DNA from 4 places in the Paenibacillus sp. FSL K6-2441 genome. Region 4 is predicted to be linked to each of the others. Evidence: riboswitches for the same ligand, from Rfam matches in the RefSeq annotation. Region 4 holds a riboswitch; each other region holds the start of a gene.

Region 1 (7,820 bases), 440 kb from region 4:
ATCCGGCAGGGGCCAGATGTGTCGCGTATGTTTATAATGGCATCGAATACGTAGAGCAACAGCTGCCCTTGCCTGCGGTGATCCATAACCGAGCGTTATACCCCAGACTCGCAGCTCGAAAAAAACTCCAATCCCTGAATGCCCGGGGCATCACGATCTTTAATACGACCAACCGTTATGGAAAAGACTTCATCCACCGCTTGCTTTGGGGCGCTCCTCACTTGCGGCCGTACCTTCCGGCGGCGATGCCGTTAAACTCCGGCAACTTGCGGAAAATGATGTCCCGCCATAGTGACCTCATCCTAAAGCCGATCCGCGGCTCCGTTGGCCATGGCGTAATGCGATTGCGATATATGCCGTCGTCAGGGTGGGAACTCACTTATGCTTCGCCACTAGGCAAGCAGCAATGGAGGACGGTTCGACTGCACCGGGGACAACTGCCGCCCTGGGCCCGGCGCATGCTACGGCGTACGCCGTATCTCGTGCAAGAGCGTATTCCGCTGGCGGAATACGAGCAGCGCCCCATCGATCTGCGGATCACCGTCCAGCGGGGCGGCGGAGGCGATTGGAGCGTGACCGGGCGCTTCGCCAAAGTCGCTGCTGCAGGCAGCTTTGTGTGCAACCTCGCCAGAGGCGGCGAAGCCCTTCCCGCTGAGGAACTGCTGGCCAAAGCGCTCCCGGAGCGGATCGTCCCGGCGGCCCTTGCTCACGTCAATGAGCTTGCCCTGACCATCTCCCGCTATCTGGGCAACCGTCTCCCGCATCTCGCCGACCTGGGGCTGGACATTGGCTTAACCGCAAGCGGGAAGCCTTACTTTATCGAATGCAATGGGCGTGACCAGCGTTACGGCTTTCGAAAAGCCGGATTGCTGGATGCTTGGAAGGATTCGTATCGTCAGCCGATGGCTTACGCCCGTTATTTGTTAGACCAATCGGACCGGGCCTAGCCAAATGACCAAAGCCCAAAAAAAGGGCAGATTCCTCTCCACAGAGCAGGCTGCAAACCGCCTCCGGAAGGAATCATGCCCTTTCGTTTCATAGATTTAATGATAACGGACATCCGCAATGTGAAATGGCGGGTACAAGACCGCCAGCAAGTAAGCTGCAGCCGCAAACAAGGCGATGAGCAGCAATGTCAGCACATCGTACCGGGAATAGGAAGTCGGGTAATAATACGTGCGCGGCCGATTCCCGTCGAACGCTTTCGCTTCCATGGCGACAGCAACGCGATGGGCCCGCCGGATGCTCTGGGATAGCAGCGGCACAGCATACAGCTTCGCATGCGCGACAAGGCCGGGCAGTCCGCGCGGACGGCGAACGCCGCGGATCAGCAGCGCATTGCGTCGGACAAGCAGCTCCTCCCAGACCATGGGAAGTAGCCGGACCGAGGCCATAAAGCTGTAGGCGTATTTTGGCGGCAGCTTCGCCTGCTGCATCAGCGCGTAAAACAAGGCGACCGAAGGAGTCGTCAACACGAACAACAGCCCTTCGGCGGCAAAGGCCACCGCTTTAAACCCGATATGAATCCCCCGGTAAAAGCTTTCTTCGGAGATGCGGAACAATCCCCACGACCACCAAATTTCCGTCCCTTTGCCAAACAGAATCATCGTCGCCGCTGAGGAGGCAAAAATCAGTGCAAAGGGGAACAGAAGCAAGGCGACTTTCCAGGGCTCATATCCGCTGAACAGGAACAGCAGGAACGTAAACAAGATCGCCTGATAAAAAATAAAATCGAGCCGGTGCGTAAATAACGTCAGCAGAAACAGCAGGATCATCAACGCCAGCTTGGCGGCCGGATTCGCCTGGTGCAGCCAAGTCCGCCGCTTCGGGGTCAGAAAACGTCTCATCTTGATATCACCGCCTCTGGACCGGAACTCCCGTGTTGTTTGATTTTCGCGGAGGTGGTATCCGCTCCCCGTCCGGCCGATCCATTTGATCCAGGTGACTCACCGGCACCTGCCGGAGATCGATCCACCCGCCGGGTCAACCGCTGCGACGTTAGCCGTCCGTCCCGCACCTCCCAATGCTGGGTGGCCACCTGCTCCGCAATCCGCTCTTCATGGGTAACCATAAGAATCGCCGTCCCGCGCCGGCGCAACGCCTCGCATAGCTGCAGGATGGCGAACGTGTTCGCCGCATCCTGGCCGAAGGTCGGCTCATCTAGCAACAGCAGCCGTTGCTCGCGCACCGCAGCCGCAGCCACGCTAAGACGCCGCTTCTGGCCCAGCGACAACTGGTAAGGATGCCGCATCTCCAAGCCGGTTAGACCAAACTGCTCCAGATACGCCGTCACCCGACGGTTCAGCGCATCGTCGCCAAGTCCGTCCTCCCTCAGCGAGAAGGCGACTTCGTCCACCACCCGATCGGCGACAAACTGAAACTCCGGATTCTGGAACACAAATCCGATCTCACGAGCGGTCGACTCCAGCATTCGTCTGCGGGCACGGCGGCTGAGCTTCCCTGTCTCGATCCGCTTTCCCTGCAGCACGAATGCTCCCTCTGATGGCAACAAGCCGATCAGGCTGAGCAACAGCGAGCTTTTCCCAGCACCGTTAGGTCCTGTGATCGCAATCCAATCCCCGGGATACACGGCGGCTTGCCCGACTTCAATCACCGGCCGCCCTTGCCGGAACCCGCAAAAATCGGTCAGTTCCACGGCGGCAGGTCCATCCAATCGCCGTTCATCTTTCACCGGCTCTAGCAATCGACGGCCGGCTTCGGTGGCAAAATACGCCTCCCAGACGCCGGGATACCAGATCCCAAACTCAATGAGCTCGGAACGGTACGTGTCAAACACTACGTCCGGTGCCCCCTCGCCCAGCACCTGCCCGTCCGGTCCAAACAACACGACGCGGTCAACGAGCCCCAGTGCCGTCAACTCCTCGATCCGGTGCTCCACGATAATCAAGGTGCGATCCTCGGCCACCTTGGCGATCGCTTGCCAGATTTGCTCGCGGCCCTGCGGGTCCAGCAAAGCCGAAGGCTCATCCAGCAGCAGCACCTCCGGATCGCCAAGCAGCACCGATGCGAGCGCCAACCGTTGCTTCATCCCTTGGGACAGCGAATCGATCGGCACATGGATCTCAGGCAGGTCCAGGCCCACCTTGGCCAATGCGGCCTGCATCCGCGCGGGCATATCCTGCTTCGGCACGCCTAAATTTTCTAAGGCAAAAGCCAACTCCTCATCCACATAAGGCATACAAAACTGCGTATCCGGATCCTGGAACAGAAAGCGCCACGACGAGGGAAGCTGCTGCGCGGACGTGCGCATCGGAATCTCTACCAAGTCTGGAATGATGCCGCTCAGCACCTGGAGCAGCGTCGATTTGCCGCATCCGCTGGGACCCAGCAGCAGCACATGCTCCCCGCGCCGCACCGAGAAATCCAAATCCTTAAACACAAACCGGTCTTCACCCGGGAACTTGAGCCGCAGCTCCCGGACCTCAGCTGCCGTCGTTTCCTTCCGCATCAGTCATTCAACGCCGCATAGTCTTTCGGATCAACCGGTCGCAGCAGCGTCGTAACCCCTGTCGCCTCTACGGCCTTCACAACGGCATAAGCGAAGTACCCGCAGATCAGCGCCGAGCTGACGGCCCGCATCGCATATTTGGCGGTCAAGAGCCATGGCTCGTAATCCTGCACATATCCGTAGAAGAAATCCGGGATAACCGAACCCACGGCAGCTCCGATCCCGGCTAATGCAGCAACGGAGCCGGAAAATTTCCGATACCGGAACGCAGCGAACACCAGCTCCGCCCCTAAGCCTTGCAGCACGCTGTAAAGAATCAGCTGAACTCCCCATTCGCTGCCGAACAAAATTTCCACATGGGCCGCAGCGACCTCCGCGATCAACGCCACCCCCGGTTTGCGGATCAGCAAGAACACCAGCGTTGCAGCCAGGAACCACATTCCGTACACCAGTTCATCGGCCTGGAAGAACAGGGGGGAGAACAAATTGTACACCGAGCTCCAGAAGTGATACACCACGCCCAGCACCAACGAAACCAACACCATCACCAGCACATCGCTTAGCTTGAGGCCACGCCCCGTTCTTTTTTGAACAACCTCCGACATCTTCATCTCTCCTCTTGATCATTTGGTTTAAATCCTCGCATCGTAAAAAAAACCGCCTGAATAAGCTCAGACGGCGGTCAGGTCACGGGGGCGCACATAGGCACAAAAAGTCCCGGACGATCGATTCTCTACGCTGGCATTATCCAGATCAGATTAACGGTCCGCGGCGCAATATGCCGCTATCTCAGCCTGATTCGCTCAAGCCCCCGTATCCCTATGCGATTGATATAAACATACACCAACTCCGCCCAGGCATCAAGCCTAAATTTGTACAAATCTGTAAACTAGGAGTTACCCGTCCTGTATTGATTTCGGCCTGATTCTGTGTCAAGATAAGCGGAAGTGGCAACGAATTCATCAATACCAATGCAGCATTACTGGACAGACTAGGAGGATGCGATTTGGCCGCGACATGGATGAAATGGATGACAGAGCTCTCCTCCCGGAAATGGTTATCCCGGTTGATGGGCAAGTTCTCCCATTCGGGGGTTAGCCGAGCAATGATCCCTTTTTACGCAAAATCGTATGGCATTCCGCTGCATGAAGCGGAGAAGGAGCTTCGGGAATATCGCACGTTAAACGAGTTCTTCACCCGCAAATTAAAGCCGGGCATGCGCCCGCTGCACGCGGAGCCGGGAGTGATGATCAGTCCAGTGGACGCGCTGATTACGTTTATGGGCGAGGTGCAATCCGGCACGATCTTGAACGTCAAAGGACAGGATTATTCCTTGGAAGCGCTGCTGGACGGCTCCCCTCGTGTAGAATTGTACAAACACGGTTACGCCTTTGTTCTTTATCTGAGTCCTACCGATTATCACCGGATTCACGCACCCGTGACGGGCAAGAAGCTGGAATGCGAGCACATCAAAGGCCGGGTCTACCCGGTGAACGATTTTGGCATGCGCCATATGAAGAAGGTGTTGTGCCGAAACGAACGCTTGATCACTTACATTTCCCACGACTATGGGGAAATCGCCCTCGTGAAGGTCGGCGCGATGAACGTGAGCAGCATCCAGTACACCGACCCTTCGGCAAAATCCTGGGAGCAAGGCGACGACCTGGCTTATTTCGAGTTTGGATCCACCGTCGTTCTGCTCACCCAGAACGGCACCTTCACCCCATTGCCTGAACTTGCGCCCGGACAGAAGGTACGGATGGGCGAAGCGCTGGGCCGGTTTAACTCCGCAAAACCAAGCTAATTCAGTGATCATCGCCCGCCGGCTTCGGCCGGCTCTTCCCCTTTATTGCACCGTAATGCTGCCGATGGAAGTCTCCAGCGCGACCAACGGCCCTCCGCCGCCCCGCTCGCTTCGTCCCTTCGCGGCTCCAATGACTTCGCCCAGTTCGCTGGACGTTTCGAGATCGCAGGCTAACGACGGATCAAGCGTTGCCGTGATGCTGCCAACATCGGTGATGGCTTGAAGCTGACCGCCCGTATCCAGCGTGAGAATATCTAGATTGATGCTGCCGGTGGCTGTACGGATCGATGAATCCCCGGACAGACGGGCATCCTCGACCCGAATCGACCCGACCTCTCCCTTCAGCCGGTAGGTTCCCGTAAGCCCGCTCGCCGCGATCTCCCCGACATGGTTCGTGACTTCAAACTCCTGAATCCCGGCAGGGACCTCAACGACATAATCGATGCGGAATTCGGTAAAATGCAGCTCCTTCTGCGCCCAATCCCATAAATTTTGGTCCGGCGCGCCTTTGGCGTGCACGCGCACCTGAGCCGTATTGCCCTGAGAGGTGACGGTCACCTCGCTCTGTTCAAACAACGTATCCAGCTTCTCCTTACGTGCCGGCAGATCCGCGGCCTGGATGGTCGCTTTCACCACGATCTGATCGGACGTGCCTTCCTTCAACTCAAGACGCCCTACGGCATTCTCCAGCTGCAGCTTGCTGGCGTTGCCGATGGCTTCGCTTGTCGAAAGGTCATGCGAGCGTCCCGTGAACGTCAAATCGTCCTTCCACTCGTCTGCGGCCAGCGCCACCGACTGCTGCACGGATGCCGCGGTCTCGCTAATCGATTGGCTTATCGAATCAACGGTATTCCCCAAGGTCTGCCCCCATTGCTGCTGCAGCGTTTCATTTTCCGCCGGACCGCAACCTGAAGCCAGGGCCAGAAGTACGGCCGATGCCGCCAGCCATGCGATTTGGGATGTACGTTTCTTTCGCATTTTCGTCCTCCTTCTATTTCCATCTATCCTGAGCTTATATCAAGGTTCCCGTGAACCACCACAGGCGCGGGACCGGTTTGCTCCCTAGACTTTGGTCAAGGAGACGGTTCGCAGGGCAAGCGGAAAAACCGCCGAGCATGAAGCCCGGCGGTCGATAAATGAAGCTTATTTAACTTTAGGGTGGGTTGGGTTAGATTAGAGTAGCCTGCTTAGCGGATTTCGGACGGGCTTTTTCCCGTATATTGTTTGAACTGGCGACTGAAGAAGAAGATATCCCGATACCCCAGCGCATCCGCAACCTCGGTCACATTCATGCCGGCATGCAGGAGCAAATGCTGCGCCCGGTCGATCCTTGACTTGATGATGTAAGACTGCACGGACATCCCGATAATTTCCTTGAATTTAATCGAGAAATAGCGCGGGGATAAGCCCGCCCGGGCAGCCAAATCCTGCACTTTGTGGGGAAGTCCGGGATGTTGCAGCACATAATTCGCCACTTCATGAATCACTTCATGCAGTTGGTTGCTGACCTTCTTCTCCACCGGCACTTGCCGCTCCTCCCGCAGCAAATGGATCAACAGCTGCTTGAGAATCAGCTGGGCCTCCTCCTCGGCGGCATAGGCTTTCATCAAGAATAAACGGACGTAACGAGACAACATATATTCGAAATCCAGCGTATCCTCCAGTACGCGGTAGGGACCCGGCACTTCCGTCACGGGCTCATGGACGTCGAAATGAATGTACGTCAGCACCAGCGGTTTCTGCGGGTTGTGCGTGGCACTGGTGTGATCCCCTTTTCGGAACAGGAAGCAGCTGCCTTTACTGACCGGAATGGGTTGGTCGTTCAGGACAACCGTACCTTCACCGCTCCACACATAGAAGAGATCATAATTCTGCAACGGCTTCTCCCGCTTGTGCCATTTCCAACCGGGTTCGCATACGATTTTGGCGAATGCCGGCTTCAATTCAAATGATGATGGTGAAACGTGAAGCATGTCCTTCCCCCCCATAAAAAAACTACAAACGCATCATTTTGCCTGATCCGTACAGTATCCTGCCCTCCTATTTTAATAACGAGGACAAGTTTATCACCTTTATTATACCTTTAAAGCGCACGGGTTTAAATATCCCCCCAGGCCGCTTTCATTCGAAATACACCCTCAAATGTAAATTGGTTCTTTTTTCTTGTCAATTTCCGGCGTAAGCTGAATGTCAAACAATCGGAGGGGGAACCATCCATGCGCAGAAAAGAATTTAGCATCACAGAAGAGGCGGAAATTCGCGAGTTTTTGCAGGAGATGAGCTTCGGTTTTCTCGGTACGGTAGGCGAGGACGGCTGGAGCCGGGTCACGCCGCTCAAATTCGTTTATGATGGCGAGCATTTCTATTTTCACGGAAGTCTGGCCGGAGAGAAAATGAAGCAGATCACTCGGGATCCGCAGGTCTGCTTCACGGTAGCCAAGGAGTATGCGATCATTCCGTCGTGTTTTACCGATCCCAAGCTGGCCTGCCCGGCCCACTAAGAAAAATAAGCCAAATCCGTTGTGATTTCACCGTGACGTGCCCGAG
Region 2 (7,820 bases), 2.2 Mb from region 4:
GCTGGCAGAGAAAATCGCCGAGCCGCTGAAGATCACCGGAGCTGAGAAGGACATGCTGGTCCGCGGGTGCTTTATGCATGATATCGGCAAAACGATGATCCCCCGCGCGATCATTGAGCAGCGGGAGCCGCTGACGGAGATACAGTGGAGGATCATTAAGCTGCATCCGGTCATCGGGGCAGAGCTGGTAGAAGCGGATCCTGCGTTTGGACCGGGCATTGCGGATATCGTCCGCTGGCATCATGAGCGTTGGGACGGGGCGGGGTACCCGGATGGGCTGAAGGGGAAACAAATCCCCTATAAGGCGAGAATTTGCGCGGTGGTTGACGCCTTCGATTCGATGACATCGGACCGGCATTACCGGGAACGGAAGCTGACTATGGCTGAAGCCAAGCTGGAATTGCACCAACATCGTGAGACCCAATTCGATCCGGAAGTAGTGGATGCGTTAATGGAGCTTTCCGATGAAATGCTGAATATTTACTCCATTATGTAATCAGCGGATATCAGGGGGAATGGACATGGAAAAAAGGTCCTGGAGCCGTCCCGTTACTCCGGAGGAACTGGAGGAAGCCAACCGGACAGGGAGGACTTTGCTCTACCTGCGCGTGACCTTAATTCCCGATTGTACACAGAAGCTGGAGCGATTCCGGCTGATTGACATGAAGTTAAGCGCCTATGAGCAGGTGCTGGACCGGACGCCGAATCTCTCAGATCCGGCGGAACCTTTAGAATCCATCGAATCGGTGACCTGGCTGATCGCCTTTGCAGGGGAAGCCAAGCATCTGCAACGATGGGTCGAACTGATGCTGGATGTGGATCAGGTGGAGGTTACTGAGGTTGCGATGGATTTCTAGCAGCAGGAGGAAGTCTGATTCAGACTCCTCCTGCTGCTGTTTTGCGTTGTTCCGCCGCCATCATGGCCGCAATCTCCCGTTTTAATCGCATAAAATCGGGATCCTCCGTCATTTCCTCGCGCCGCGGCCGGGGAAACGGCACCTGAATGGTATGCAGCACACGGGCTGGCCGGTTTGAAAATAAAACAATCGTGTCCGAGAGCATCAGTGCCTCCTCGATGCTGTGCGTAATCATCAGGACGGAGCGCTTATTCTCTTCCCAAATGTCCAGCAGCCAGCGCTGCATTTCGCTGCGCGTTAAGGCGTCCAGCGCACTAAACGGCTCGTCCAGGCACATCACTTCCTGGGGGGCGAGCAGGCCCCGCAGGAACGAAGCTCGCTGCTGCATGCCGCCGGATAACATATGGGGATAAGCCCGTTCAAACCCGCTTAACCCGGCTTTTTGGAGCCAGTGCTGGATGTCCGCACGGGAGCTCCGGCTTCCGGCCTCGGCGATTTCCTGCGCCAGCACGACGTTCTCCTCGATCGTCCGCCAAGGGAATAACGCCGGCTGCTGCGGCACGTAACTGATATGTCCGCGCTGGCCGGTGACTGGGCGTCCCTGAAGGAGCACTTCGCCTTGATCCGGCGCAGTCAGGCCGCCGATGACGTGAAACAGCGTGCTTTTGCCGCAGCCGGATGGGCCGATGATCGACACGAATTCGCCGGCCGGCACCCGCAGCGAAATGTCTTGAAGGACCGGGACCTCCCGGCGTCGGTCGCGGAACGTTTTATGGATCTGCCGGACCTCCAGCGCGGGGATGGCGTTATCTCTATGCGTTGATGCTTCGCTCATGAACCAAGCCTTCCTTTCCGTAAGCTGCCCTATCTCCGGTCGTTCGCCGGTTTATAGCGGACAAGCCATTTTTCCAACAAAGCGACGCAGGCGAACATCGCGAGGCTGATCGCCACGATGATGGCGATGGCGACAAAGATCTTATCCGTGCGGAACGACGCCTTCTGCAGCATCATATAGTAGCCGATGCCCTTGTCCGCGCCGATCCACTCGGCAATGACCGCCCCCATGACGCTGTATGTTGCGGCGATTTTCACCCCGGACATGATCGAAGGGATCGCGTAGGGCACCTCCAGCTTGCGGAAAATATCCGCCTTGGACGCACCGATCATTCGCATATAATCGAGCATCGCCCGATCCGTGCGGCTCAGTCCGTCCATGGCCGCCACGGCGACAGGGAAGAAGCAGACGAGCGTAATGACGATAATCTTCGGCAGGATGCCAAATCCAAACCAGATCATCAGCAGCGGCGCCAGCGCAATGGTTGGCACGTTTTGACTTAGGATGATCAGCGGATATAGCGACGCCTTCAGAAACGGGACATAATGCAGGACAAACGCCGTCAGCAAGCCTACGAGCGTCCCGATGGCAAAGCCGATAAGCATCAGCCGCAGCGTCGCCGCCGTGTGTTCCCCTAAGCTGGCCGCACCGGCAGCCGCTTCACGACCGATATCCACCGGGCTGGGGAGAATCCACTTCTCGATGTGGAACCAGGCGGTAGCGCCCTGCCAGATCAGCAAAAACAAGATGACCGCCACGAGGGGCGGCCAGATGCTGTGCCAAAGGCTGCGGAGATTCATGGCCGATATTTTTCAATCAGCTTATCCATGCTGACGCCTTTGGGATTGTACGAAATTTTAATTTGCGAAATGATGCCCGTACTGCCGAACTCAATGACGGCTTCGTTCATTTTCTTCACGATGGCCAGCAGCTCGTCGAGATCCCCCTCCATGGTCGTCTCCAGGGGGTTCACCTGATATTTGACCCCGGATGCTTGAATCACTTCAATGGCCCGGTCTACATAGGGAATGACGTCTTCGCCGTTGGGTGTCTTCGGAATGATCTGAATGCTTAATAACGCGTTTGGCATGGGTGGGTTCATCCTTTCGAATAGGGATTTGGCATCATTGGGTTAAAGTATAGTAAATTATTCGCTTGGCAAAAACTCGTTGGTAAAAGCGGCATCTACGTCAAGCGGTTTTTCCAGCAGCTTGCGCTCAAACATCCAATCGGAGTAGTTCTGCCACACTTCTTTCTTCTGCTCGCCCCAGCGCGGAGCATCGTCCTTGTATTTCGGGCTCAGCCATTTTTGACTGGCCACCACCAGGTCCTTGTCGAGCTCCGGTACGGCTTTCAACAGGATCTGCGCCGCTTCTTCCGGATGGTCGATCGCATAATTGTAACCTTTAGACACGGCCCGCATAAAAGCCTTTACCAGCTCGGGGTTGTCCTTGATCGTCTTCTCGTTTGTCACGAGTACCGGGGTGTAGTAGTCCAGCTTCTCGGAGAAATCCTTGACATACAGCATGTCGATCGGCTCGCCCCGCAGCTCGGCCTCAATGCCTGTCCAGGCGTAGAAAATCCAGGCAAAATCAATATCCCGCTTCACCGCCGTAAAATAATCGGCATCCCCGATATTAACGAATTTCACCTTGTTGACATCAGCGCCTTGCAGGTCCATGATCGATTGGATCACCGCTTGTTCCACCGGAGAGCCCCAGCCGCCGTAGGCTTTGCCTTCGAAGTCTTTAGGCGATTTAATATTCTTGTCTACGGGGGCAGCGAAGCCGGACGTATTGTGCTGAATGATCGCGGCAATCGAGACGAGCGGGACGCCTTGGATCCGGCTTTGCGTTACGTTCTCCTGCACGCTGACGCCAAACGGCACCTCTCCGGAGGCAACCATCGCCTCAGCACCGCCGGAACCGGGCAAGAGGATGTCCACATTCAGCCCTTCCTCGGCGAAATAGCCTTGATCCTTGGCGACGTAAAGCCCGGTGTGGTTCGTATTCGGGCTCCAGTCGAGCACGACTTTAACATCTTGCAGCTCTGTGTTAGAACCTTGATTTGGTGCGGCGGCTTCGGTATTTTGCCCGCTTGGGTTTCCGGCTTTCGCCTTCCCGGCGCTGTTCCCATTCGCTCCGCCGCAGGCGGACAATATCAGCAGCAAGCAACTGAGAAACATGGCCAGTGCGGTACGTACTTGAACTTTCACGACTTCTACTCTCCTTCGTTGGTGTAGATTTCCGCAGCTTGTTCTTGGTATAACCCTGGATGTGCGTCCTTAAGCGTAACTTCCAACTTCCGGATACAAAAAAACGTCCCGGATCCGGGACGCAATAGGCAATGGAAATGACATGTAGAATAAGTTCATCACCATGGTATGGCTCCCTACGCTGGCATTATCCAGATCAGGTTGAAGGGTCAGTATCTTGGAGGGATACACTCTCAGCCGGCCAATTCCAGCACCCCTGAACAATATGACTGCAGATTACATCTGTCATTATAGTTTTCGCCAACTGGATTTGTCCAGTCTTTCCGGACCAGCTTGCAAAAACCAGGGGATTTGCTTTTTATCTGGCAAAAGGATATAATGAGTTCAAATCATGGTTTTGAAAGAGGATATCATTCACGCATTGAAAAGGGTGTCACTTTATAAAACTGGAACTTTTTTCAATGTGTGAATTTTTTTTATACAAGTGGTGCATGTTCAATAAGGGTCAGCCTTTATTGAGCGACTTCTGTTAAAAAAATGAATCATGTTAATCTTGAAACAGGAGGTATTCCCCATGGAAACCGGAACAGTGAAATGGTTTAACGCTGAGAAAGGTTTTGGCTTCATCGAAGTGGAAGGCGGAAATGACGTATTCGTTCATTTCAGCGCAATCACCGGCGAAGGCTTCAAAACCCTCGACGAAGGCCAACGCGTACAATTCAACGTGGTTCAAGGCAACCGCGGCCCGCAAGCCGAGAACGTTGTAAAACTGTAAGTTAGTTAGGAACTGCTCTTAATGCGTGCTCGCATTAAGGGCAGTTTTTCTTCGCGAAGATCATTCATGAGGTTAATTTTTCAGAAGTCCGCTTCTGATGGTACATATAAAGCTGCAACAATTACATCGATTCACCTGGTTGGAACGTTCACCTTGAAGAGGAGGGGAATTTATGAACTACCGTAAAAAGACGTTAGAGGAAATTCCTGAGGAAAATACGCCGGTATGGACCTGCACTAGCGATGACTGCAACGGGTGGATGCGGGACAATTTCACCTTTGAATATAGCCCCGTATGTCCGCTCTGCTCGTCCGAGATGGTCATGGGGATGCGCATGCTCCCTCAACTGAGCAATCCAAGCTCCGATCAAAGATCGTCGTCCAAGAAGGCATAGGCGAAAGCTGCTGCCGGAATCGGAGAGCGCGGTGAGCAACAACAGCCGTATTCGCTTCATGCGAGTACGGCTGTTGTTGTATTCATCCGGGTGATAGATTGGAAAGTGATGCAAAAATAAAATCTCCATAAAAGGATTGCATCTATATAGAAAATTTAATATGTTTGAGGTGCTGCAACGGTTTCGTGAATCATGAGGAGGCGGTATTCCCGGTCATTGCCCGGTATTGCTTGAGCATATACAGCCGCCAGCGAATAATCATGCCGTAAGCGAGCAGGAAGAACAGCGCCGCGGTTTGCATGACGGAGACGTATTGTTCTACGGCCTCATGCAGCAAGAGACGGACGACAAGCAGTCCAATCAGGATAAAGATAAAGCTGCGGGAACGTTCCGCGTAAATTTCGCCGCCGATGTTCTCGAACTTGGTTGTCCGAATCAACGGATAGGAGAACAGGAGCCAACCGAAAGCGAAGGCGATTACGCCCCACAGGAGAGGAATGTGCGTTTCCGGCACAACAAACATGAAGAGGCCGGTTGCCATTCCTAGCGGGGGAATGATGATTTTCTTCACCGTGACAGGCCGACGACTGGCTTTCAGACGGATAAACAGAACAGCGACGGCCATGGCCATCGCACCAACGGTAAAGGCGGCTTGCATATAAGAGGGATTCATTAGGTTCATAGAGGTTCCCTTTCTGTAAGTATATAGTATGTATATATTGAGTATTTAGCGAAATGGAATAAAGTGACTAGCGAATAGCGATTCGCGAGAACATTATAACATACTCGTCTGCACTTGTTTCAAACTTGGTAAGGGAAGGGGAAGAAGGAAGATGAATAGCGAATTAACGGTCGCCGTCCATTGCTTGTTGTATTTAGATTCCAAGGAGGATCGCATGGCCAATAGCGAACAGATCGCCTGCAGCGTCGCGACCCATCCGGCCCGTGTACGTAAGGTGCTCAGCCTGCTTCGCCGCCACGACCTGGTGACGACGAAGGAAGGGGCCCGCGGCGGGTACTTGCTAAAGTGCGAGCTTTCGCAGGTTACTCTCGGCGATTTGTACCGCATCTTCGCTCAAGGATCGCTGCATCCCAACTGGTGTTCCGGCAGCGAGCACTCTTCCTGTAATATCTCCTCGAACATCCCTGCCGTGATGAACCAGATCTACAGCGGGGCAGAGAAACAGGTGGAGATGTTTTTTGATCGGCTTCCGTTGTCTGAAGTGAAGCAGATGCTGGATGAATTTGAGAAAGAGAAGGAAGAGAAATCGGTGAGCAAGGAAGCTGGACCGAATTGGCACTTTTTTGTGGGTTCTTATGCTGATCGCGGGGAGCCCGGAATTTATCTCTGCGAGCTGCAGAGGGATACCGGCGAGATGCGGGTTATCCACGAGACTGCGGGCCTCACCAACCCTTCCTTTGTGACCTTCGATGCGAAGGGTATGCGATTGTATGCGGTAAGTGAACAGACCGAAGGGCAGGTTGCTGGATTTGCGGTTGATCCTAAGGATGGGAAGCTGACGATGTTGCACAGCGAACGGGCAACGCATGGGGCCGACCCGTGCCATCTGGCTTTGAAATGTGGGCGGGATCCGTTTTTGCTGGTCGCCAACTATTCCAGCGGGCATGTGAATGCCTTTGCACTGGAAGCGGATGGGTCGTTAGGGGAAATGACGGCCCTGATCCGCCATGAGGGAAGTAGTGTAAACCAGGAGCGCCAGGAATCGGCTCATGCTCACAGCATTGTGCCTAGCCATGATGGACGGTTCGCCTTCGTCTCCGACCTGGGAACCGACCAGATAGTGATCTATCGGTTGGAGTGCGGACGGCTAGTAAAGCACGGGGTAACCCATTTGCCGCCGGGGACAGGTCCACGGCATTTCGTGCTCCATCCGTCGGAACGGTTTGCTTACGGCATGAACGAGTTGAACAATACGATGACGGCATATACTTTCGATCCGGTGGAGGGGCGGCTTGAGGCGATCCAGCACGTCAGCTCCCTGCCGGATGATTTCCGCGGGGAAAACTATCCGGCCGATATTCACTTCTCGCCGGACGGACGTTACGTATACGGCTCCAACCGCGGACATGACAGCATTGTCCGTTTCCGCATCGATCGGCACACCGGTCGCCTCGAGGACCCGGAATGGACGAGTGTGGGGGGCTGCTGGCCGCGGAACTTCGCCGTCCTGGACGACTATGTGCTGGTGGCGAATCAGTACAGCGGCAATATCGCCGCCTTGCGGCGTGATCCCGAGAGCGGCAGTCTGACGCCTGCGGTGCATAGCTTGAGTATCAGCAAACCCTCCTGCATTGAACCGCTGCCGGCAGACTTTGCCGTGGGTAAGCATCCGGCAGGTTCCATGTGAATCAGAAGCTTCATCTCATATCCAAGCGGACGAAGGATCCGATCCAGACACCCGAAGGCCTGCATTTTGCCGGTCTTCGGGTGTTTTGCATTGTCTGGAAGGGAGGTCCGCAACCCATACCGCAGCCTGTACCGGCTATAAGGGAGGCTTATAAAAAAATTGATTTTTTTGCATAAAAAGGTTTGACATTTCTGGGCTGCCGCATATAAAATAACACCATAGCATACTAAACAGGTAGGAATAATTAAAAATGTTCTCACCGTACGGACGGAGGAACGCTCTACTTGCCTTGGCAGACACGGGTAGTGGCTCGGTTTGACCGTAGGGGGTGGGGCGTTTCTCCGTTTTCCGTTGTCAAGTGGTTGATACGGTGGA
Region 3 (7,820 bases), 510 kb from region 4:
CGTTAGGACCCAAGTTTATCTTTTGGTTCGGCGCAGCCCTTTCCAGGAAAAGAGTGCCAGCAGCATACCGCCCATGGACAGGTACATCCAATATTGCGGATAGGCCGGACCCATTTGTACCGCAAAAGGCTCTACAATCCCACGCGAGACGCTAGTTAAGGCGATTGAGAAATCCTCATACGTATCCGACTCCGATCCCGCTACCACAACGGCGGCCGGGAGAATCCCGGTCGTCGGCTCGGCACTTTTCTGGTCCGTCGTAAAATGATCCATCAGCAGGAATCCAAAACTAAAGACGAAGATCGCAAGGAAGCTGGCGGCCCAAATCACCACCCGCCGCCGAATACGACGGGTCACGCCGCGCTTCACATCGGGAGCCAGCCAAGGCGATTCGGCATAAATCCGGTCCATCACTCGCCGGTTGACCGCTTCCGCTTGCTCTTCTGTCACTTCGATCGGTATGTACTGCAGCATGTCCAGGCATTCTTCCCATTGTTGGTATTCGCCCGCGCAAGACTCGCAGCCCAAAAGATGCTGTTCCAGCATTAGCCGCTGTGGGTGTTGTTCGGGCAAGTCCCGTAACAATCCGAACAATTCTTGGGCCTCTTTACAATTCATCTGCTTTTCATCCCTTCGTAATGCTCGTAGATGGGTTCATAAAAGTAGGGTTCAAGCTGACTCTTTACACTGCTGCGCGCCCGGAACAATAGCGACTTCACGGCGCTGACGCTTTGTCCCAGTATGTTTGCGATCTCCTGGTAATCCAATTGATCGTATTCACGCAAGATCAAAGCTGACCTTTGCTTCTCCGGCAAATTGTTGATTGCTTCTCTCACCATGCCCACTTTCTCGTTCCGCAATACCGCTTGCTCCGGGGCGACTTCGCTTGGGGCTACGGGAATAATCCCGCTTTCCTCCAAGGGGACGTTGCCGTTTCGTTGCTTGCGGAGCTCGCTGAGCACCGTGTTACGGGCAATCGTATACAACCAGGTTGAGAAAGAAGCATCCAGCTCTCTAAAGGAATGCAAGCTGCGAAATGCTTTATAGAACGTTTCCGAGCATAAATCTTCAGCAAGCAGCTCTAAATGAGCGCTCTTTAACATGTGATACACGAAAGCTAGAATCTTCCGCTGATACCTTCGCATCAGCTCCGAGTACAGTTCCGTGTTACCTTCCTTAATTTCGCGAATCATTTGGGAATCCGTCATTTAGGTGCGATCCTCCTCGCGCTTCCATGGGCCATCTTCCCGTTCGATTCTTTCCTAAATTATTACCGAACAGGGGCGAAAAAGTTGCGGTGATCTATGTAACATAAACTAAAAAATATCATACCAACAAGACAGCAAATTAACAGCATTGCCAAACATTGAGGATATTATACCATAGGAGTAGGAATTAAAAAAATATGCGTTCACGCATTATTCATGACAAAAGCGAAATTAATACGAATCCCCTTTACCATATGATCCACAAATTCCCAGACCCTTGCCTGGGGCAAGGGTCTGGTCTGCGTATTGCGTATATGATGAAGCTCTCAAGTTGTGCTTGTGCCGGCATCCGTTGTCGCGTATAACTGCGCAGCGGCTTGGCGGACGTCATCCGCCAAGGTTATGGCGGAGATCACGGCAACGCCATCGGCACCGGCGCGAATCACGTCGCCGGCTGTTTCGGCCGTAATGCCGCCGATGCCAACCAGCGGCAAGGTGATCCCGCGGTCGCGAAGCTCGCGGAGAATCGCCGGCCCTTGCGGCGCTTTGGCGTCCGCCTTCGAGGCCGTGGGGTAGATCGGCCCGATGCCGAGGTAATCGGCGCCATGCCGCACGGCGGCCTCCGCCTCGGCGAACGTGTGCGCGGAGACGCCGAGAATGCGGTCGCCGATCCGGGCGCGGACCTGCGCGGCCGCCTCGTCCTCCTGGCCGACGTGAACGCCGTCGGCACCGATCGCAAGGGCCAGTTCCACGTCGTCATTGACGAGGAACGGCACGCCCCGCCGGCGGCATGCGGCCAGCAGCTGGACGGCAAGCGCCCGCAGCGGCTCCCCGGTGAGCGCTCCCGGTCCTTTCTCGCGGAACTGCACCAGCGTCACGCCGCCGTCCAACGCCGCCTCCAATACGCGGAGCGGATGATCGCGGCAGTTCGGGCTGCCAAGGACCAGATACGTGCGCAGCAGCTTGCGCATCCAATCCGCCGCAATCCGCCCGCTTCCGACCCCGCCGCTCATCGGGACGCTCCTTGCAGCCGGCGATAGGCAAAATGGTTGGTCGGGCCGTGCCCTTGCCCCAATCCAAGCTCATGCTCAATCGCCGCCTGAATGAAGGCTCGCGCGGTTCGCACCGCCTCGAAGGCCGGTGTTCCTTTAGCAAGCTCTGCCGTCAAAGCGGCCGAGAACGTGCAGCCTGTGCCGTGCGTTTGTGACGTAGGGATCCGCCGCTCCACCAGTTCGCTGAAGGTCGCGCCGTCATAATACAAATCCACGACCTGCTCGCCGGCAGCGGCATCATGCCCTCCTTTGATGACGACCTGCTGCGCCCCGTAAGCACAGATCCGTTTTGCTGCCTCGCGGCGGTCCTCCATGCTGCGGATGGACAGGCCGGACAGCACCTCCGCTTCGGGAAGGTTCGGCGTTACGATGTACGCCAGCGGCAGCAGCTGCGAGCGCAACGCCTGCACCGCTTCCGTCTGGAGCAAGGAAGCTCCGCCTTTGGCGATCATCACCGGGTCGACAACGACCCGGTTCCAGCCGAACGCGCGGATTTGCGCGGCCACCGCCCCAATGATTTCGGCGCTGAACAGCATTCCGGTCTTTAGCGCATCTACGCCGAGGTCGGAGCCAACCGCATCGATTTGCTCTGCCGCAGCTTCCGGAGGCAGCGGATAGACGTTGGACACGCCCAGCGTGTTCTGAACCGTCACGGCGGTGATCGCCGACATCCCGAATACACCCAGCTCCTGGAACGTTTTCAGGTCGGCCTGGATGCCAGCCCCGCCGCCGCTGTCCGACCCGGCAATCGTTAAGGCTCTAGCGATCTGGCTCATCCGACCCACCATCCGCCGGCTCCGGTCGCCTGAAATTCACGCACTGCCGCGTGCCCTTTGAGCGAGTGCGGGTGCAGCTTCGCCAGCTCGTCGAGGAACGCGATCTGGAAGCTGCCCGGGCCGGCCGAAGCCGTCCGCTCGGCGGCACGGGACGCGGCAGCGCCATAGAACGCCAGCCCGGCGGTGCCGGCCAGCAGCAGATCGCGCTCCACCGCGGCGAAAGCCCCCAACACCGACGTCAGCAGGCAGCCCGTGCCGGTCACCTGGGTGAGCAGCGCGTCGCCGCCGCTCACGATCCGGCACTGCAGCCCGTCGGTGATGACATCTTCACGGCCGGTGATCGCCACGACCGTGTTCAGCGCCCGCGCGGCCCGCACCGCGAGCTCGGCCGCCTCGGCGCTCGCGGTGTCGCCGGCGTCGACGCCCTTGATCTCGCGGGATTCCCCGACGAGATGGGCGATCTCCGCCGCGTTGCCGCGCACGAGCGACACCTTCACCTCGCGCAGGATGCTCAGCGCCGACTCGGTCCGGAAGGCGGTAGCTCCCGCGCCCACCGGGTCAAGCAGCACCGGCACGCCGTGGGCGTTCGCCGACTGGCCGGCAAGGATCATCGCCTCCACCTGCGGCGTCGACAACGTGCCGATGTTAAGGACAAGCGCGCCGGCGATCTTGGCCATATCGGCCACCTCCTCCGGCGCATACGCCATGACCGGCGACGCGCCAAGCGCGTACAAGCCGTTCGCCGTAAAATTCGTGACAACCACGTTCGTGATGTTATGAACGAGCGGTTTCGTATTTTGCACCTTTTGCAGCACTTCGGATAGCTCTTTTTCCAGCAAACTCATATAAGTTCAACCTCTCTTTCGATCATTTGGCTTTGGGCATGGATGGATAGCGAATCGGCGCGGAGTTACAGCTGAAGCACCGGCACCGCAACCGGCCAATCTTCCAACCGATACGCCATATCCCAGAAGAGATATTCGAGCTGGCAGCTCTGCAAAAAATGCTCGGTCATGCGTTGACGCTCCGCCGCATTGGCGGTTTCCGCCCATTGGTCCAACGCCCGCATGAACTTCTCTGTGACGCCTCCTGCCCGTTGACCGTAAAAAGTGATCCACTCATAGTACGGATGCTCCGGCGTCGGCTGCACTTCCTCCAACAGCTTCTTGCCAATCTCCAGATAAGTCCACGGACAAGGCAGGAGCACGGCGTATATTTCTCCCAAACTTCCTTCGTGGGCCACCGTCAGCATATGACGGATATAATGATGAGCCGAAGGGGCTAGCGGAAAGCCTTGCAAATCTTCAAATTTCACCCCGGCCACCCGGCAAAAATTGTGATGCGGATGAATCTCACTGTTTAAAATGAAATCGATCTGTTGATTGAACAACGCAATCTCCTCGCGGGTCTGGCACTTGGAAATCGCGATCCCGTAAATTCGCATGTAAGCATTCAGATACTCAAAATCTTGCTTGACGTAATGAATGAGCTGTTCTTTCTGTAACCGGCCTTCCGCAATACCTCTGACAAAGGGATGATCAAATATCGCTTGATAAATTCCGTCCGCCTTCCTACGCAACTCTTGAGAAAATCCCAACTTCTCCACCTCCACAAATTTTGGCAAGGAAATCCTCTGAGAGGACAACGGCAAACCGAGCTGCCAGAGCACGCAAAAAAGCCGCTCCGTAGAGGGAGCGGCTGGATGAACCCTAGGCATACCGATATACTCATGGCAGCCTAAGCGCATGTCACTTGGGGCCGGCTCCACTTTCCTACGCTAGTATGAACTAGATCAGGTTCAAAGGGTCCAAGATGATCTCTTGTCTCAGCCGATGACGGCGCCCCTAGTGGATTTCCTATGCAATTCAATTATTACTCTACCGGTCCCTGCCTGGATTGTCAATCCCGTCCAGATGGTGGAATAGGTGGATCGTTTGCGTCTCTTCGTCTACACCAACCCCGCGCGGTTGCATAGCATAAATAACAGGGCACTCCTAGGAATCGATTTAGGATCGATTTCGGGATCGGTTCGACCTGTTCCCCATGACAAGCAACTGGACTCCATCAAGTTAAGGAAGGTAAAGCCATGAACTCAGCCGGAAAGAACAAGTCCTCGTCTTCCAGCAAGAAAAACGGCAAAAAAGGCGGCTTCCGGCCTAAAACCCCGGAATACACCGTAGCTGCGCTGCTGCTCTCCGGCAAACTACGCGTGGATTCCGTCCAGTTATACCGAAACGCGACCATGTTCGTCTCCTTGGTTGGCGAGTACAAAACGATCAGCAGCGACGCGAACGCCGATAAACTGCTGAATTTCCTCAATGAAAACGGGGATCTCACCATCAACGACATCATTAATGCCATGAAGAAAAAAGCGGACAGTTCCTCCTAATGCTGGCGTTCGTTGTCGTAAGCCGGAGTTGCTCCAAATGCCTGTTCATTTCAGCGGACGCCAAATGGAGATTGTACGCTTTGAACTTAATTACGATTACGGGGGTTTGCCACATGGGTCAATTTGACGGCGAAGGTTTTTCCGAATTGATTGTGATCATTATTCTGGTGGTTTTATTTTTCTATGGTTCCAACGATATTGAAACGCTAACAGGCGCCCCCACTTCCGACAACTGAGGAGGCGCCCGTTTCGCCCATCTTTATTTCAACTGAAGACGAATCGTCTTGATTTCATAAGGCGTCACTGTCAGCTCAATCGTATCTGCGGAGGACAGCTCTCCGGCCGGACGTTCCATCAGGTCGGTTTCCTGCCAGGACGCCACGGGCACTCCGACGTGTAACCGGACGCGGCCCCGGCCGCCCTTATATTCATGGAAACGGACGATCACGCTATCGTCGTCTTCCGCTTTTTTCACCGCATCGATGACGACATCCGCACTGCCGCTCGTTTGAAGCAAGGAGAACGACGGAGTATGAGCCGTACCTGGCGTAGCGTATACCGGTTGATTCAGGAGCGCTGCCGCCTGCACGGTACCGCCTTCGGACCAATCCCCCTCATGCGGATACAGCGCATACGTAAATTCATGCTCGCCGCGATCCGCCTGCGGGTCTGGGTACGTTGCCGATTTCAGCAGCGACAGGCGTATCACATGATCCTTAATGTCATGCCCGTACTTGCAATCATTCAGCAGACTAACCCCATAGCCGCGCTCCGACAAATCCACCCATTGATGCCCGACCGTTTCGAAGCGGGCGAAATCCCACGACGTGTTCCAATGCGTTGGGCGCTTCACATTGCCATACTGAATGTCGTAAGTCGCTTCCGTCGCCCGAATGTCCACTGGAAAAGCAACCTTCAGCAGCTGCTGACGTTCCTGCCAATCCACCCAAGTCCGGAAATCGATCCGCCGGTTATCGGCATACAGAATCATCTGCTGGCGAATCGTCGAGCTCATGTACGTCCAGGTAAATGTGACGACAGCCCGCAGCGTACCGGTAACGACCTTGCATTCTTGGAGTTGCTCAACCTCGCGCTGCTTCTCCTGATAGAACACATCGATGTCCCAAGCCTCAAACATTTTGGGCTTATCCTCAAACACCTGCAGCACGTTGCCCTGTTCGCCGGAAGCCAGCACTTCACGGCCAGCGACGCGGTCGAAGATGGAGATCAGCTGCCCGCGGTCGTTCCACTCAATGTTATAAATCGGAGTTTCAATCCCGTTTGGCCGCGCTTTAAACGGTTCGCTTGTCACCGCGTTATTTGCTTGCCCGTCCTTCTTACGTTGGATCGTTACAAAGCCAAGCGGCGGCACGTTCTCCACGCGTACCCACACGGTCGTCCCGTCGAATTCGGATTGCAGTTCTTGCCCATCCGCTTGAATCCACTGTGTTCCCGTGTCTGTGTCTTGACCTTCCAAGGCAACCAGTCCGGTAAACGGCCAAGAGGACGGATTCCACACGGTATACGTATCCCCCGCATCGCTCGTCAAGGCTTGAATGGCCTGCTCCCGGCACGACTCCAGCAGCGATTCAGCTTGGGCATACTCCTCCTTGGAGTCGCGGTATACCTCTGGAATGGACGAGCCCGGGATGATGTCGTGGAACTGGTTGCGCAGGATCGTTTTCCAGCTTTCGTCCAGCTTGGCCTTCGGATAGGCCTCCCAGTTTCCGCAGCCCGCAAGCAACGCCTGCAAGCTAAGCAGCCATTCGGCGTCCCGGGACAGCAGCTCCAGCTTCCGGTTCATTTTTTTATTGTACGCCTGGCTGGTATAGGTTCCCCGGTGGTACTCCAGGTACAACTCGCCGTCCCACGTATGGACGTAACGATCCGCTGCTTCCACTGTCTCATGCAGCTTCGCAAAAAAATCGTCCGCCCTTCCGGTCGTCACACGCGGCAGACCCGGCATCTCGTCGAGGCGCCGACGCAGCTCCAAGTGCTCGCGGTTTACGCCGCCGCCGCCATCGCCGTATCCGTAAGAGAGCAAGAGTTCCTTGTTCACTTCTTTATCGCGGTAAGCCTCCCAGATGCCTTGCACGCTGGACGCCTCGATCTGCCCGTTGTAGGTGTACCACCAGAAATTTCCGTCCTGCGGCGTGGTGATGAAGTGGGTCAGCACCTCACTGCCGTCGATGCCGCGCCACCAAAACGTATCATGCGGCATGCGGTTGTACTGGTTCCAGCTGATTTTTGTTGTCATGAACGTGTGAATACCCGACTTGCGTAAAATCTGCGGCAAGGCCCAGCTGTAGCCAAAGACGTCCGGCAGCCACAGATAGGTGCATTCCTGGCCAAATTCCTCGCGCAAAAACCGCGTCCCATACAGCAGCTGCCGCAC
Region 4 (7,820 bases):
TGTCGTCTCGATTCTTATGACACCAATATCGCGGTCTTATGGCCGCGATTTTTTTATTGCGTTTTTAAGGCTGAAAGATCATTAACCAACCTCATGCACAACCCCTGAACGGTGAAGTTACTAAAACTGACCCCGTCCTCGCTTTCTAATACGATCCTAAGGAGCTGCCCCGCATTTATCTTCTGCCATGGAGTAGCAAATGACGTATTCCTATGCTCATGAATGAAGTCTTCGTGCATTTTTTTCTCATCTTCATTAAAGATGCTCTTAAGAACTTCCGGATGATCCACTTCAAAGCAAGCCACAATCCGATCAAATTTAACCTGAGCGTCGTTTCTAAGTTCCTCAAAGTTCGAAACGGGGATCTTCTTGGCTGAGTAGGTTTGAATAAGGAAATTCTCAACTTCTTGAAGAGAAGACTTCGTTGATTTATTTGGGGGGAGTTTGTTCATAGAGATCGGCTCCTAAACTCAATTTAAAAAAATGAATGCTCTTCAACGCGGTTCCAAGTATACTAATGTTAAAGGGTAACCCATAGGGAGGGATTACAGTGAATATGTGGGAGAAACAAGAGAAAGAAAAGTTTAAAGAGTATCAACGTAAGCCTTTCATCAATTTTGCGGATTCGATGAATCGTGCTGAAATCGGAGATTGGGACGCTTTAGCAAAAGGCGGCTTTTGGACCACTCTCGTCATCATCGTAGGACTCCTTCTTTTCTTCTCCTTTAGATTCTAACAGGCCAAAAACTGCTAGTGCACTCCTTTTTTACTGTATAAAAACAATCCTTGAAACAATTTCCGATACTTAACGTATTGTGTTTTAAGGTTAGTAATGGGAGTCTTTTTATTTTTATTTGTCCTTCTTGCTTTACTAAATATCTTTTTCCCGCGAATCTCTTGGTATATGAGCTATGGCTGGAAGAGGGCTCTGATCCACTAAAAGCCTTTGATTTTCATCAATCTCATCCAGCAACCCTTCTTTTTCATACTAGCGGATGTAGAGTCCGCCCCAGCGGGTTCACGGTTGCTTGGTGCCGGCGACGAAGGCATTCAGCTTCGCGAAATCGCTGCTGTCATCGGGCGGCAATTAAACGTGCCTGTGGTCAGCATCACACCGGAAGAGGCTGATGCCCATTTCGGTTTTCTTGGTGCCATCAGGACACTATTTTGCTTAAAAAAGCAGGGATGCCCCAGAAGCCTTTAACGGCTCTTGGGACATCCCCTTTCTACCTGTTCGTTAGAAAATCGTAGGCACCATACCCACGTTACGATATTTTAAGCTCCGCTTTCGTCTGGAAACGACCCCGCTCCTTAATCGGAAGCGGTAATCCCAGCTTCTGCAGCTCAGCGTATATCCAATCCGCGTGGTACTCATAGACGGTTTCGATCTTGTACTGCTGCTCTTCACTACGGTTTCCTACCTCTGCTGAGTCGCTCCGTTCATGATCGGCCTCGACCAGCAACAGTCGATGCTCGGCAAGCAGCTGCTGCAAAATCACCAAATGCTCATAGATATGGCGATAGGATTCAATTTCTTTGCCGATGTGCTCCATCGATTCGCTGAGATCTCGAGTCAGATGGAATTCCTCTTTGCAAAGCTGATAATATTTCTCCAGGCAACTTAGCTCCGCACGAAAACTCTCCAAATCGACGACTTCCCGGCACGTCGTGATCTGCCCGAATAAATCGGCCATCCGCTTAGCGACGGCTTTCCGCGCCTTTTCCAAATCGGCCTCATGCTTAGGGGGGAAGACGACCAAATTGACGATCACAGCAACAGCAATACCAACCAGTGTGTCCGTGATCCGGTTAATCCCATAAAAAATCGGACTTTCACCCGGCTGAAGATTTAACATAATGGCTAAAAAAACGATACACCCGATGGATATCGACTTATTCCATTTCAGCAAATTGCAGACATAGATCACGACGATGACGCCTAACGCGCAATACACCGCGTTCCCAGGCTCAATCATGGCGAAACCTGCACCCACGATCGCCCCAACAAACGTCCCCATCGTCCGATGTTTCCCGGCCGTAAATGAGTTGGTGACCGAATTTTCCATGGAAATGATCGTTGCGATCGCGGCGTAAAAAGGATACTCCAGGCGCAATAACGCTGCAACGATCACACACAAACAGATGGCTAGCCCTGTCTTGAGATTGCGTAAACCAATCGTCCATTTCAATCTCATCACTCCCCAATCAAGCTCCGACCGTATTATAGAGGATGTTTTTAATTCGCTTCAATTTAATTAAACATCACAAAACGGCTATTTTTGCGATAAATCGTGACATTTTCATGAAAACTTCTTGGAAACGGCTTAAAGCAGGCAGCTTAACACCAATCCAATTCAACGGTTGTAATTATCTGGATCCCCGTGTATAGTAAACATGACAATTCTAAATCGATCGACACTAGGGGAGCCGCAAGGCTGAGATGAATCGAAAGATTCGGACCCTTTGAACCTGAACGGGTTAAGACCTGCGTAGGGAAGTGGAGAGTAAAGCATACATGAACCGGAAAATAGGTCTATTTAGGCTTATACATTCTGTTGCTGAACTTAGCCCCCTCCTTACGGAGGGGGCTTTTTTGCATTGGATTTCTAACCTGAGAGGGGATGAATATGACGAGCCAAAAATTAACGCTAACCGCACCCGAACTGCATCTGATCTCCATCTCTCCCATCCACGTATCCGAACTGCTCAGGGTATCCCTCAAGGCCCTTCCCTACTTGGATTACATTCATGTGCGGGATAAGCAGCTCACCGCGAAAGGTCAGCTGGAGATCATTCAACAAATGTTCGAATCAGGCATTCCGCTGAACAAAATTGTCGTGAACGATCGGCTGGACGTGGCCTTGGCCGCGCGGGCAGTGAATGTCCACTTAGCCGGCCATAGTCTTCCGGTGGACTCCGCTCGTCCGTTAGCCAGCGGGATGCGCTTGGGCAGGTCGGTTCATTCGGTGGAAGAAACAGTGCAGGCCGCCGTAGATGGAGCGGATTATTGCCTGTTCGGACATGTGTACGATACCTCCAGCAAACCCGGACTTCCCGGCAGAGGGCTGGCGGCATTAACTGCTACGGCGAAGGCTTGCCCGGTTCCGATGATCGCCATTGGAGGCATCCGACCGGATCAAGCGGGAGAGATCATCCGCTGCGGCGCTCAAGGGATTGCCGTCATGACAAGGTTGTTTCATGCACCGGACCCGGCAGAAGAAGCCCAAGCTTACCGCAAGGCGATGCAAGCAGCTTGGCTGGAAAGGAGGTGAACCACGTGCAGGTTCGTCTGAATGGGAAAGAGACGACGATCAACGAAAGCTGTGTCACACTGGCCGATTTATTAGCAGAGCCCCCATGGAAGGACCGAAAGCTGTTGGTTGAACTAAACGGTACAGTTGTACGAAAGGAAGACTATGACGTGACCCCGTTATCGGATGGGGATCGTATTGAGCTAGTCCATTTTGTTGGGGGAGGTTGATCCTATGCAGGACTTATTCCATATAGGCGGCAAGGCGTTGTCCAGCCGTCTCTTTATCGGTACTGGCAAATATAACCGCAACACCTTAATTCCCGAAGTGATCGAACGTTCAGGAGCAGAAGTCATCACTGTCGCTTTAAGAAGAGTGAATCCCGATTGGGAGGAGGAAAATCTGCTGCATCATATTCCTCCACATATGACGCTGCTGCCGAACACTTCCGGTGCCCGCAACGCAGAAGAAGCAATCCGCATCGCAAGGCTGGCCAGAGCGGCGGATATGGGCAATTGGATTAAACTGGAGGTCATCCAGGATCAACGTTATTTGCTGCCAGACAACGTGGAAACCATTAAAGCAACCGAGGTATTGGCCGCAGAAGGGTTCGTTGTCCTTCCTTATATGAGCCCGGATTTGTCGGCTGCTCTCCGGCTAAGGGATGCAGGAGCCGCTGCCGTCATGCCGCTCGGTTCACCGATTGGCAGTAACCGCGGTCTGCGGACGAAGGAACTGATTCAGATCCTGATCGAGGAAGCAGGCCTGCCGGTGATCGTTGACGCCGGCATCGGTAAGCCGTCTGAGGCGGCGGAAGCGATGGAAATGGGAGCGGCGGCGGTCCTCTTGAACACAGCGATTGCGACCGCCCGTGATCCGCTGGGGATGGCCGAAGCGTTCCGCGCAGCCGTAGTGGCCGGCAGACTAGCTCATTTGGCCGGGCTGGGACCGGTGGAGCAAAACGCGGTAGCCTCTTCCCCGCTAACCGGATTTCTGGATGAAGTGGAGGCCTAAGGGATGAGCTTCTATGACAAAATCCAATCCTGGGAAGGCTTCCCCTTTCCACAGCGGCTTCAAGGTTACAGCGATGCAGATGTAAGGCGGGCGCTTAGCAAGCCTAAGCTTGATGCGGAGGATCTGCTAGCCTTGCTGTCACCAGCGGCTGATCGACATTTGGAGGAGATGGCCCAACGGGCACAGCAGATCACCCAAAGCCAGTTCGGGAACGTAATCCAATTGTTTACCCCGATGTATGTGTCCGATTATTGTGTGAACCACTGTGAGTATTGCAGCTTTAGTTCGATCTATGATTTTCCGCGAAAAAAATTAGACATGCAAGAGGTCGAACGGGAAGCTGAAGCGATTGCGGCAACCGGGATCCGTCATATCCTGCTGTTAACCGGTGAATCCCGCAAAGATTCCCCGGTCGAATACTTAAGAGACTGCGTGAAGGTGCTGCGCAATTATTTTTCATCCATCGGCATTGAGGTGAACCCGCTGTCTGTCTCCGAATATCAGGAGCTAGCTGCGGCAGGCGTAGACAGCCTGACGGTATTCCAAGAGGTCTACCACCGGGAAACCTATGCCAAGCTCCATATCAAAGGCCCCAAGCGCAATTATCGAAATCGGCTGGATGCCCCGGAACGCGGATGTGCTGCAGGTTACCGGGCCGTGAATATCGGGGCATTACTTGGCTTGTACGATTGGAGACAGGAAGCCTTCTTTGCCGCCATGCACGCGGATTATTTGCAAACCAAGTATCCAGGTTGTGAGATCAGCTTATCGATTCCGCGCTTCCGCCCTTTTCTCGGAGATTACGAACCGGATGCCCAGGTGACCGATCGGGCTTTGGTACAGGTGATGCTCGTCTACCGTCTCTTTCTGCCGCGGGCCGGGATCACCTTATCCAGCCGGGAGCCTGCCCGATTACGCGACAGGCTGGTTCACCTTGGCGTTACCAAGATGTCAGCCGGCGTATCCACGGCAGTTGGGGGCCATTCCCAAGGCGGAGGCACCCCGCAGTTTCAAATATCCGATGAGCGTAGCGTAGCCGAAATCCGGGAAATGCTCTATCAAAACGGACTGCAGCCTGTGTTTAAAGACTGGGATATCTTAGTCCCAACTGAAAGCTAGGGCGAACATCAATCGAGCCGGACCCTCCCTAATATCTAGGGAAATGTCCGGCTCATCTACTTATCCTATCAATGGAATAATGAAACGATCCATTCTGTCAGCGGTTTCCACATCTTTGGGTATTCCTGGTTGATCAAAGCCCTCACCTGTTCGGCCTGAACGTGGGTAAATTCGCCGTCTGGGATCGCCATTGAATAAGTTCCGCGTACAGCATCACCAATGGCGATGTGCCCGCTGGCATAACCTCCGACGGCAATCCTCGATGCGATCGCTAGGCCGCCAAAGGAATACACGCCCACGGCGAATCCGCCAAAAGCCAACACACCAACAGCGGCCCCTCCAGCTGCGATGAAACCGGCCGCAAAGCCGCCCAACGCCAGAATCAAGGCTAAGGCAATCGCAGCCAGACTTATCACCCCCGCCGCCAACACACCCAGACTTAAACCGCCAAGCGCAATGAGCCCCAGGGAGACAGCGCCGATGGAAATATTGCCGATCGCGATGATCCCTTTGGCCACGTACATCCCGCGCCCCACATTGATGTGCAGAAGCGGTACGCCAAACCAGGTTCTTTCACTTTTATATTCATAGTGATATCGATAGCGGAACATCGCCGATCCATTTGATTCCGGAGGAAGCTCCCTTTTTTCCGTTGGCACTCCCCGGACCAAATGATCCATGCTAACCTCAAACAATTCGCATAATGCGATCAGTTTATCCGTTTCCGGGTATGACTGACCCGACTCCCACTTCGAAACCGCTTGGCGTGATACGCCGATCGCTTCCGCCAGTTTTTCCTGGGACATTCCTTTTTGTCTCCGATAGTTCTGCAGCTTATCTGCAAAATCCATATTCTTCATCACCCCGCCTCCATCATAGCTGCTCCTCCGTCACCGATCGACCAAGCGAAGTTGGCAATCTGTCAACTACAGGTTGCGAATCGCTAAATACCAGCTTTATTGCTCGGGAAATAGTCGATTTTCCTAAGTATAAACGAGCCGGGAAATCGGTTCCGTGATATTTTCAGCAGCACATGGAAACAGGAAGCTTAACGAAGAGGCAACCGCCGGAACGCCAATAAAATAAGCAGCAGCATCCCAATATATCCAAACATGGGGTACAGGTATGTTAATAAGGAAGCAAAACCAGCCTGGCTAATCACAAAGCAAGCAACTAAGATGATCAGCATGGTCATGTTTTTGGGCACCTGATAGAGGCTTTGCAGCTGTCGCGTGACGCCAAAGACATTGCCGATCAGGGTCGTAAATATCTCGCCATAGAGCACTAACAGAAACAGCACATGCAGAAACGGGCCGAGGTCGCGGACGATGACCGCCATCGGAATCTCGTAACTAAGCATTTCAGGCATCCGGGAATTCAAAGCAATATGGTAAATCAACAGCATAGAGCCAAGCCCGATACCACCCCAAAAGCCGCCCCATTTTAATGTACTCTCCTCCTGAACCTCGCTCCCCAGCGGAATCAACACAGCCTGGATAAAAGCAAAGTTGAGGGCAGCATACACAAATGGGCTCAGCACCCACTTGTAACTTTCCAGTTGTTGCAGCTGGAAGCCGTTGATCCCGAACAGACCTTCCGGCTCAATCGCGCGGAACGCAATCAAGCTCGTAAATAGAAGAATCATCGGCACAACCAGCACATTCACAACCACGATACCGTTCATCCCCTTTGTCATCACCAGATAGCTCAAGACGATACTCACGATGATCCCGAGTTGATAAGGCAGCTGAAGCTGCTCGGCAAAGATCGAACCGGTACCGGATAGCATTACGGCGGTAACCCCCAGCAGGATCAGCAGGGTCAGGAAGTTGGCAACCTTGCCGAACAGGCGGCCAAACAGATGATCATTAAATTCCTGGTAAGAAAATGCTTGTATTCGATGGGCATAGATCATCATTTTCGTCCCCAACCACATGAAGAGCAACGTCGAAATGATAATCCCTGCGGCGCCAACCGAGCCATAAAGGGTAAAAAATTGCATAATCGATTGTCCCGAAGCAAAACCGGCGCCGACCACCGTACCGATGTAGGTAACGGCAATTTGAAATATTTTGACCCATCGATCATTCATATTGCCACCTTCATTTCCATTTTTTGAATTCTCCCAATTTCATCCTATGTCCAAGCTCTTCCATCTATTCTTGAAACAAAAAAGAGGAATCTCCCGCCAAAATGCAGTACATTTAGGAGGGAATGTGATTTTAACGACACGGAGGGATCTAAAAGTGAAATCGTTCTATCAAAATTGGAAATTGGATCCCGAGCTTCCGATGGATATCTACCAGAGCACGAACATTACGTTTTATCCTCATTTCCATGCTGAAATCGAGTTTATTTATGTCCTCTCCGGCACCATCCGGATTGGGGTTAATGAAGAAATCCGCCTGCTTCGGCAAGGCGACATGGTTATCTGCG

The links. A riboswitch is a leader RNA that binds a small molecule or an ion and turns the genes downstream of it on or off. The one in region 4 is predicted to bind thiamine pyrophosphate.
Region 1: linked by a shared signal. The riboswitch ahead of NSQ80_RS16550 (ECF transporter S component) and the one ahead of NSQ80_RS14530 (thiamine phosphate synthase) in region 4 are both predicted to bind thiamine pyrophosphate.
Region 2: linked by a shared signal. The riboswitch ahead of NSQ80_RS02775 (ABC transporter substrate-binding protein) and the one ahead of NSQ80_RS14530 (thiamine phosphate synthase) in region 4 are both predicted to bind thiamine pyrophosphate.
Region 3: linked by a shared signal. The riboswitch ahead of tenA (thiaminase II) and the one ahead of NSQ80_RS14530 (thiamine phosphate synthase) in region 4 are both predicted to bind thiamine pyrophosphate.

What each region holds. Positions count from the first base shown of each region.
Region 1 is NZ_CP150174.1:3,594,638-3,602,457, forward strand. Features, by position in the region: gene NSQ80_RS16535 (YheC/YheD family protein) at 1-947, shown strand, start outside; gene NSQ80_RS16540 (energy-coupling factor transporter transmembrane component T) at 1,044-1,847, opposite strand; gene NSQ80_RS16545 (ABC transporter ATP-binding protein) at 1,844-3,469, opposite strand; gene NSQ80_RS16550 (ECF transporter S component) at 3,469-4,074, opposite strand; TPP riboswitch at 4,183-4,294, opposite strand; gene asd (archaetidylserine decarboxylase) at 4,476-5,273, shown strand; gene NSQ80_RS16560 (hypothetical protein) at 5,316-6,251, opposite strand; gene NSQ80_RS16565 (AraC family transcriptional regulator) at 6,461-7,246, opposite strand; partial or broken gene NSQ80_RS16570 (pyridoxamine 5'-phosphate oxidase family protein) at 7,490-7,768, shown strand.
Region 2 is NZ_CP150174.1:659,561-667,380, forward strand. Features, by position in the region: gene NSQ80_RS02750 (HD domain-containing phosphohydrolase) at 1-496, shown strand, start outside; gene NSQ80_RS02755 (hypothetical protein) at 522-857, shown strand; gene NSQ80_RS02760 (ABC transporter ATP-binding protein) at 877-1,692, opposite strand; gene NSQ80_RS02765 (ABC transporter permease) at 1,722-2,492, opposite strand; gene NSQ80_RS02770 (MTH1187 family thiamine-binding protein) at 2,489-2,782, opposite strand; gene NSQ80_RS02775 (ABC transporter substrate-binding protein) at 2,840-3,877, opposite strand; TPP riboswitch at 4,066-4,175, opposite strand; gene NSQ80_RS02780 (cold-shock protein) at 4,482-4,682, shown strand; gene NSQ80_RS02785 (cold-shock protein) at 4,855-5,076, shown strand; gene NSQ80_RS02790 (cytochrome c biogenesis protein CcdC) at 5,267-5,758, opposite strand; gene NSQ80_RS02795 (beta-propeller fold lactonase family protein) at 5,910-7,445, shown strand.
Region 3 is NZ_CP150174.1:2,644,334-2,652,153, forward strand. Features, by position in the region: gene NSQ80_RS12045 (zf-HC2 domain-containing protein) at 16-618, opposite strand; gene NSQ80_RS12050 (sigma-70 family RNA polymerase sigma factor) at 615-1,208, opposite strand; gene thiE (thiamine phosphate synthase) at 1,535-2,221, opposite strand; gene thiD (bifunctional hydroxymethylpyrimidine kinase/phosphomethylpyrimidine kinase) at 2,218-3,036, opposite strand; gene thiM (hydroxyethylthiazole kinase) at 3,033-3,881, opposite strand; gene tenA (thiaminase II) at 3,947-4,633, opposite strand; TPP riboswitch at 4,789-4,892, opposite strand; gene NSQ80_RS12075 (hypothetical protein) at 5,123-5,425, shown strand; gene NSQ80_RS12080 (hypothetical protein) at 5,539-5,661, shown strand; gene NSQ80_RS12085 (alpha-mannosidase) at 5,685-7,820, opposite strand, start outside.
Region 4 is NZ_CP150174.1:3,158,190-3,166,009, forward strand. Features, by position in the region: tRNA gene NSQ80_RS14505 (tRNA-Pro) at 1-11, shown strand, start outside; gene NSQ80_RS14510 (hypothetical protein) at 54-452, opposite strand; gene NSQ80_RS14515 (hypothetical protein) at 551-736, shown strand; partial or broken gene NSQ80_RS14520 (3-beta hydroxysteroid dehydrogenase) at 983-1,156, shown strand; gene NSQ80_RS14525 (aromatic acid exporter family protein) at 1,266-2,189, opposite strand; TPP riboswitch at 2,411-2,513, shown strand; gene NSQ80_RS14530 (thiamine phosphate synthase) at 2,628-3,272, shown strand; gene thiS (sulfur carrier protein ThiS) at 3,278-3,481, shown strand; gene NSQ80_RS14540 (thiazole synthase) at 3,486-4,265, shown strand; gene thiH (2-iminoacetate synthase ThiH) at 4,269-5,384, shown strand; gene NSQ80_RS14550 (helix-turn-helix transcriptional regulator) at 5,453-6,244, opposite strand; gene NSQ80_RS14555 (membrane protein) at 6,433-7,476, opposite strand; gene NSQ80_RS14560 (AraC family transcriptional regulator) at 7,631-7,820, shown strand, end outside.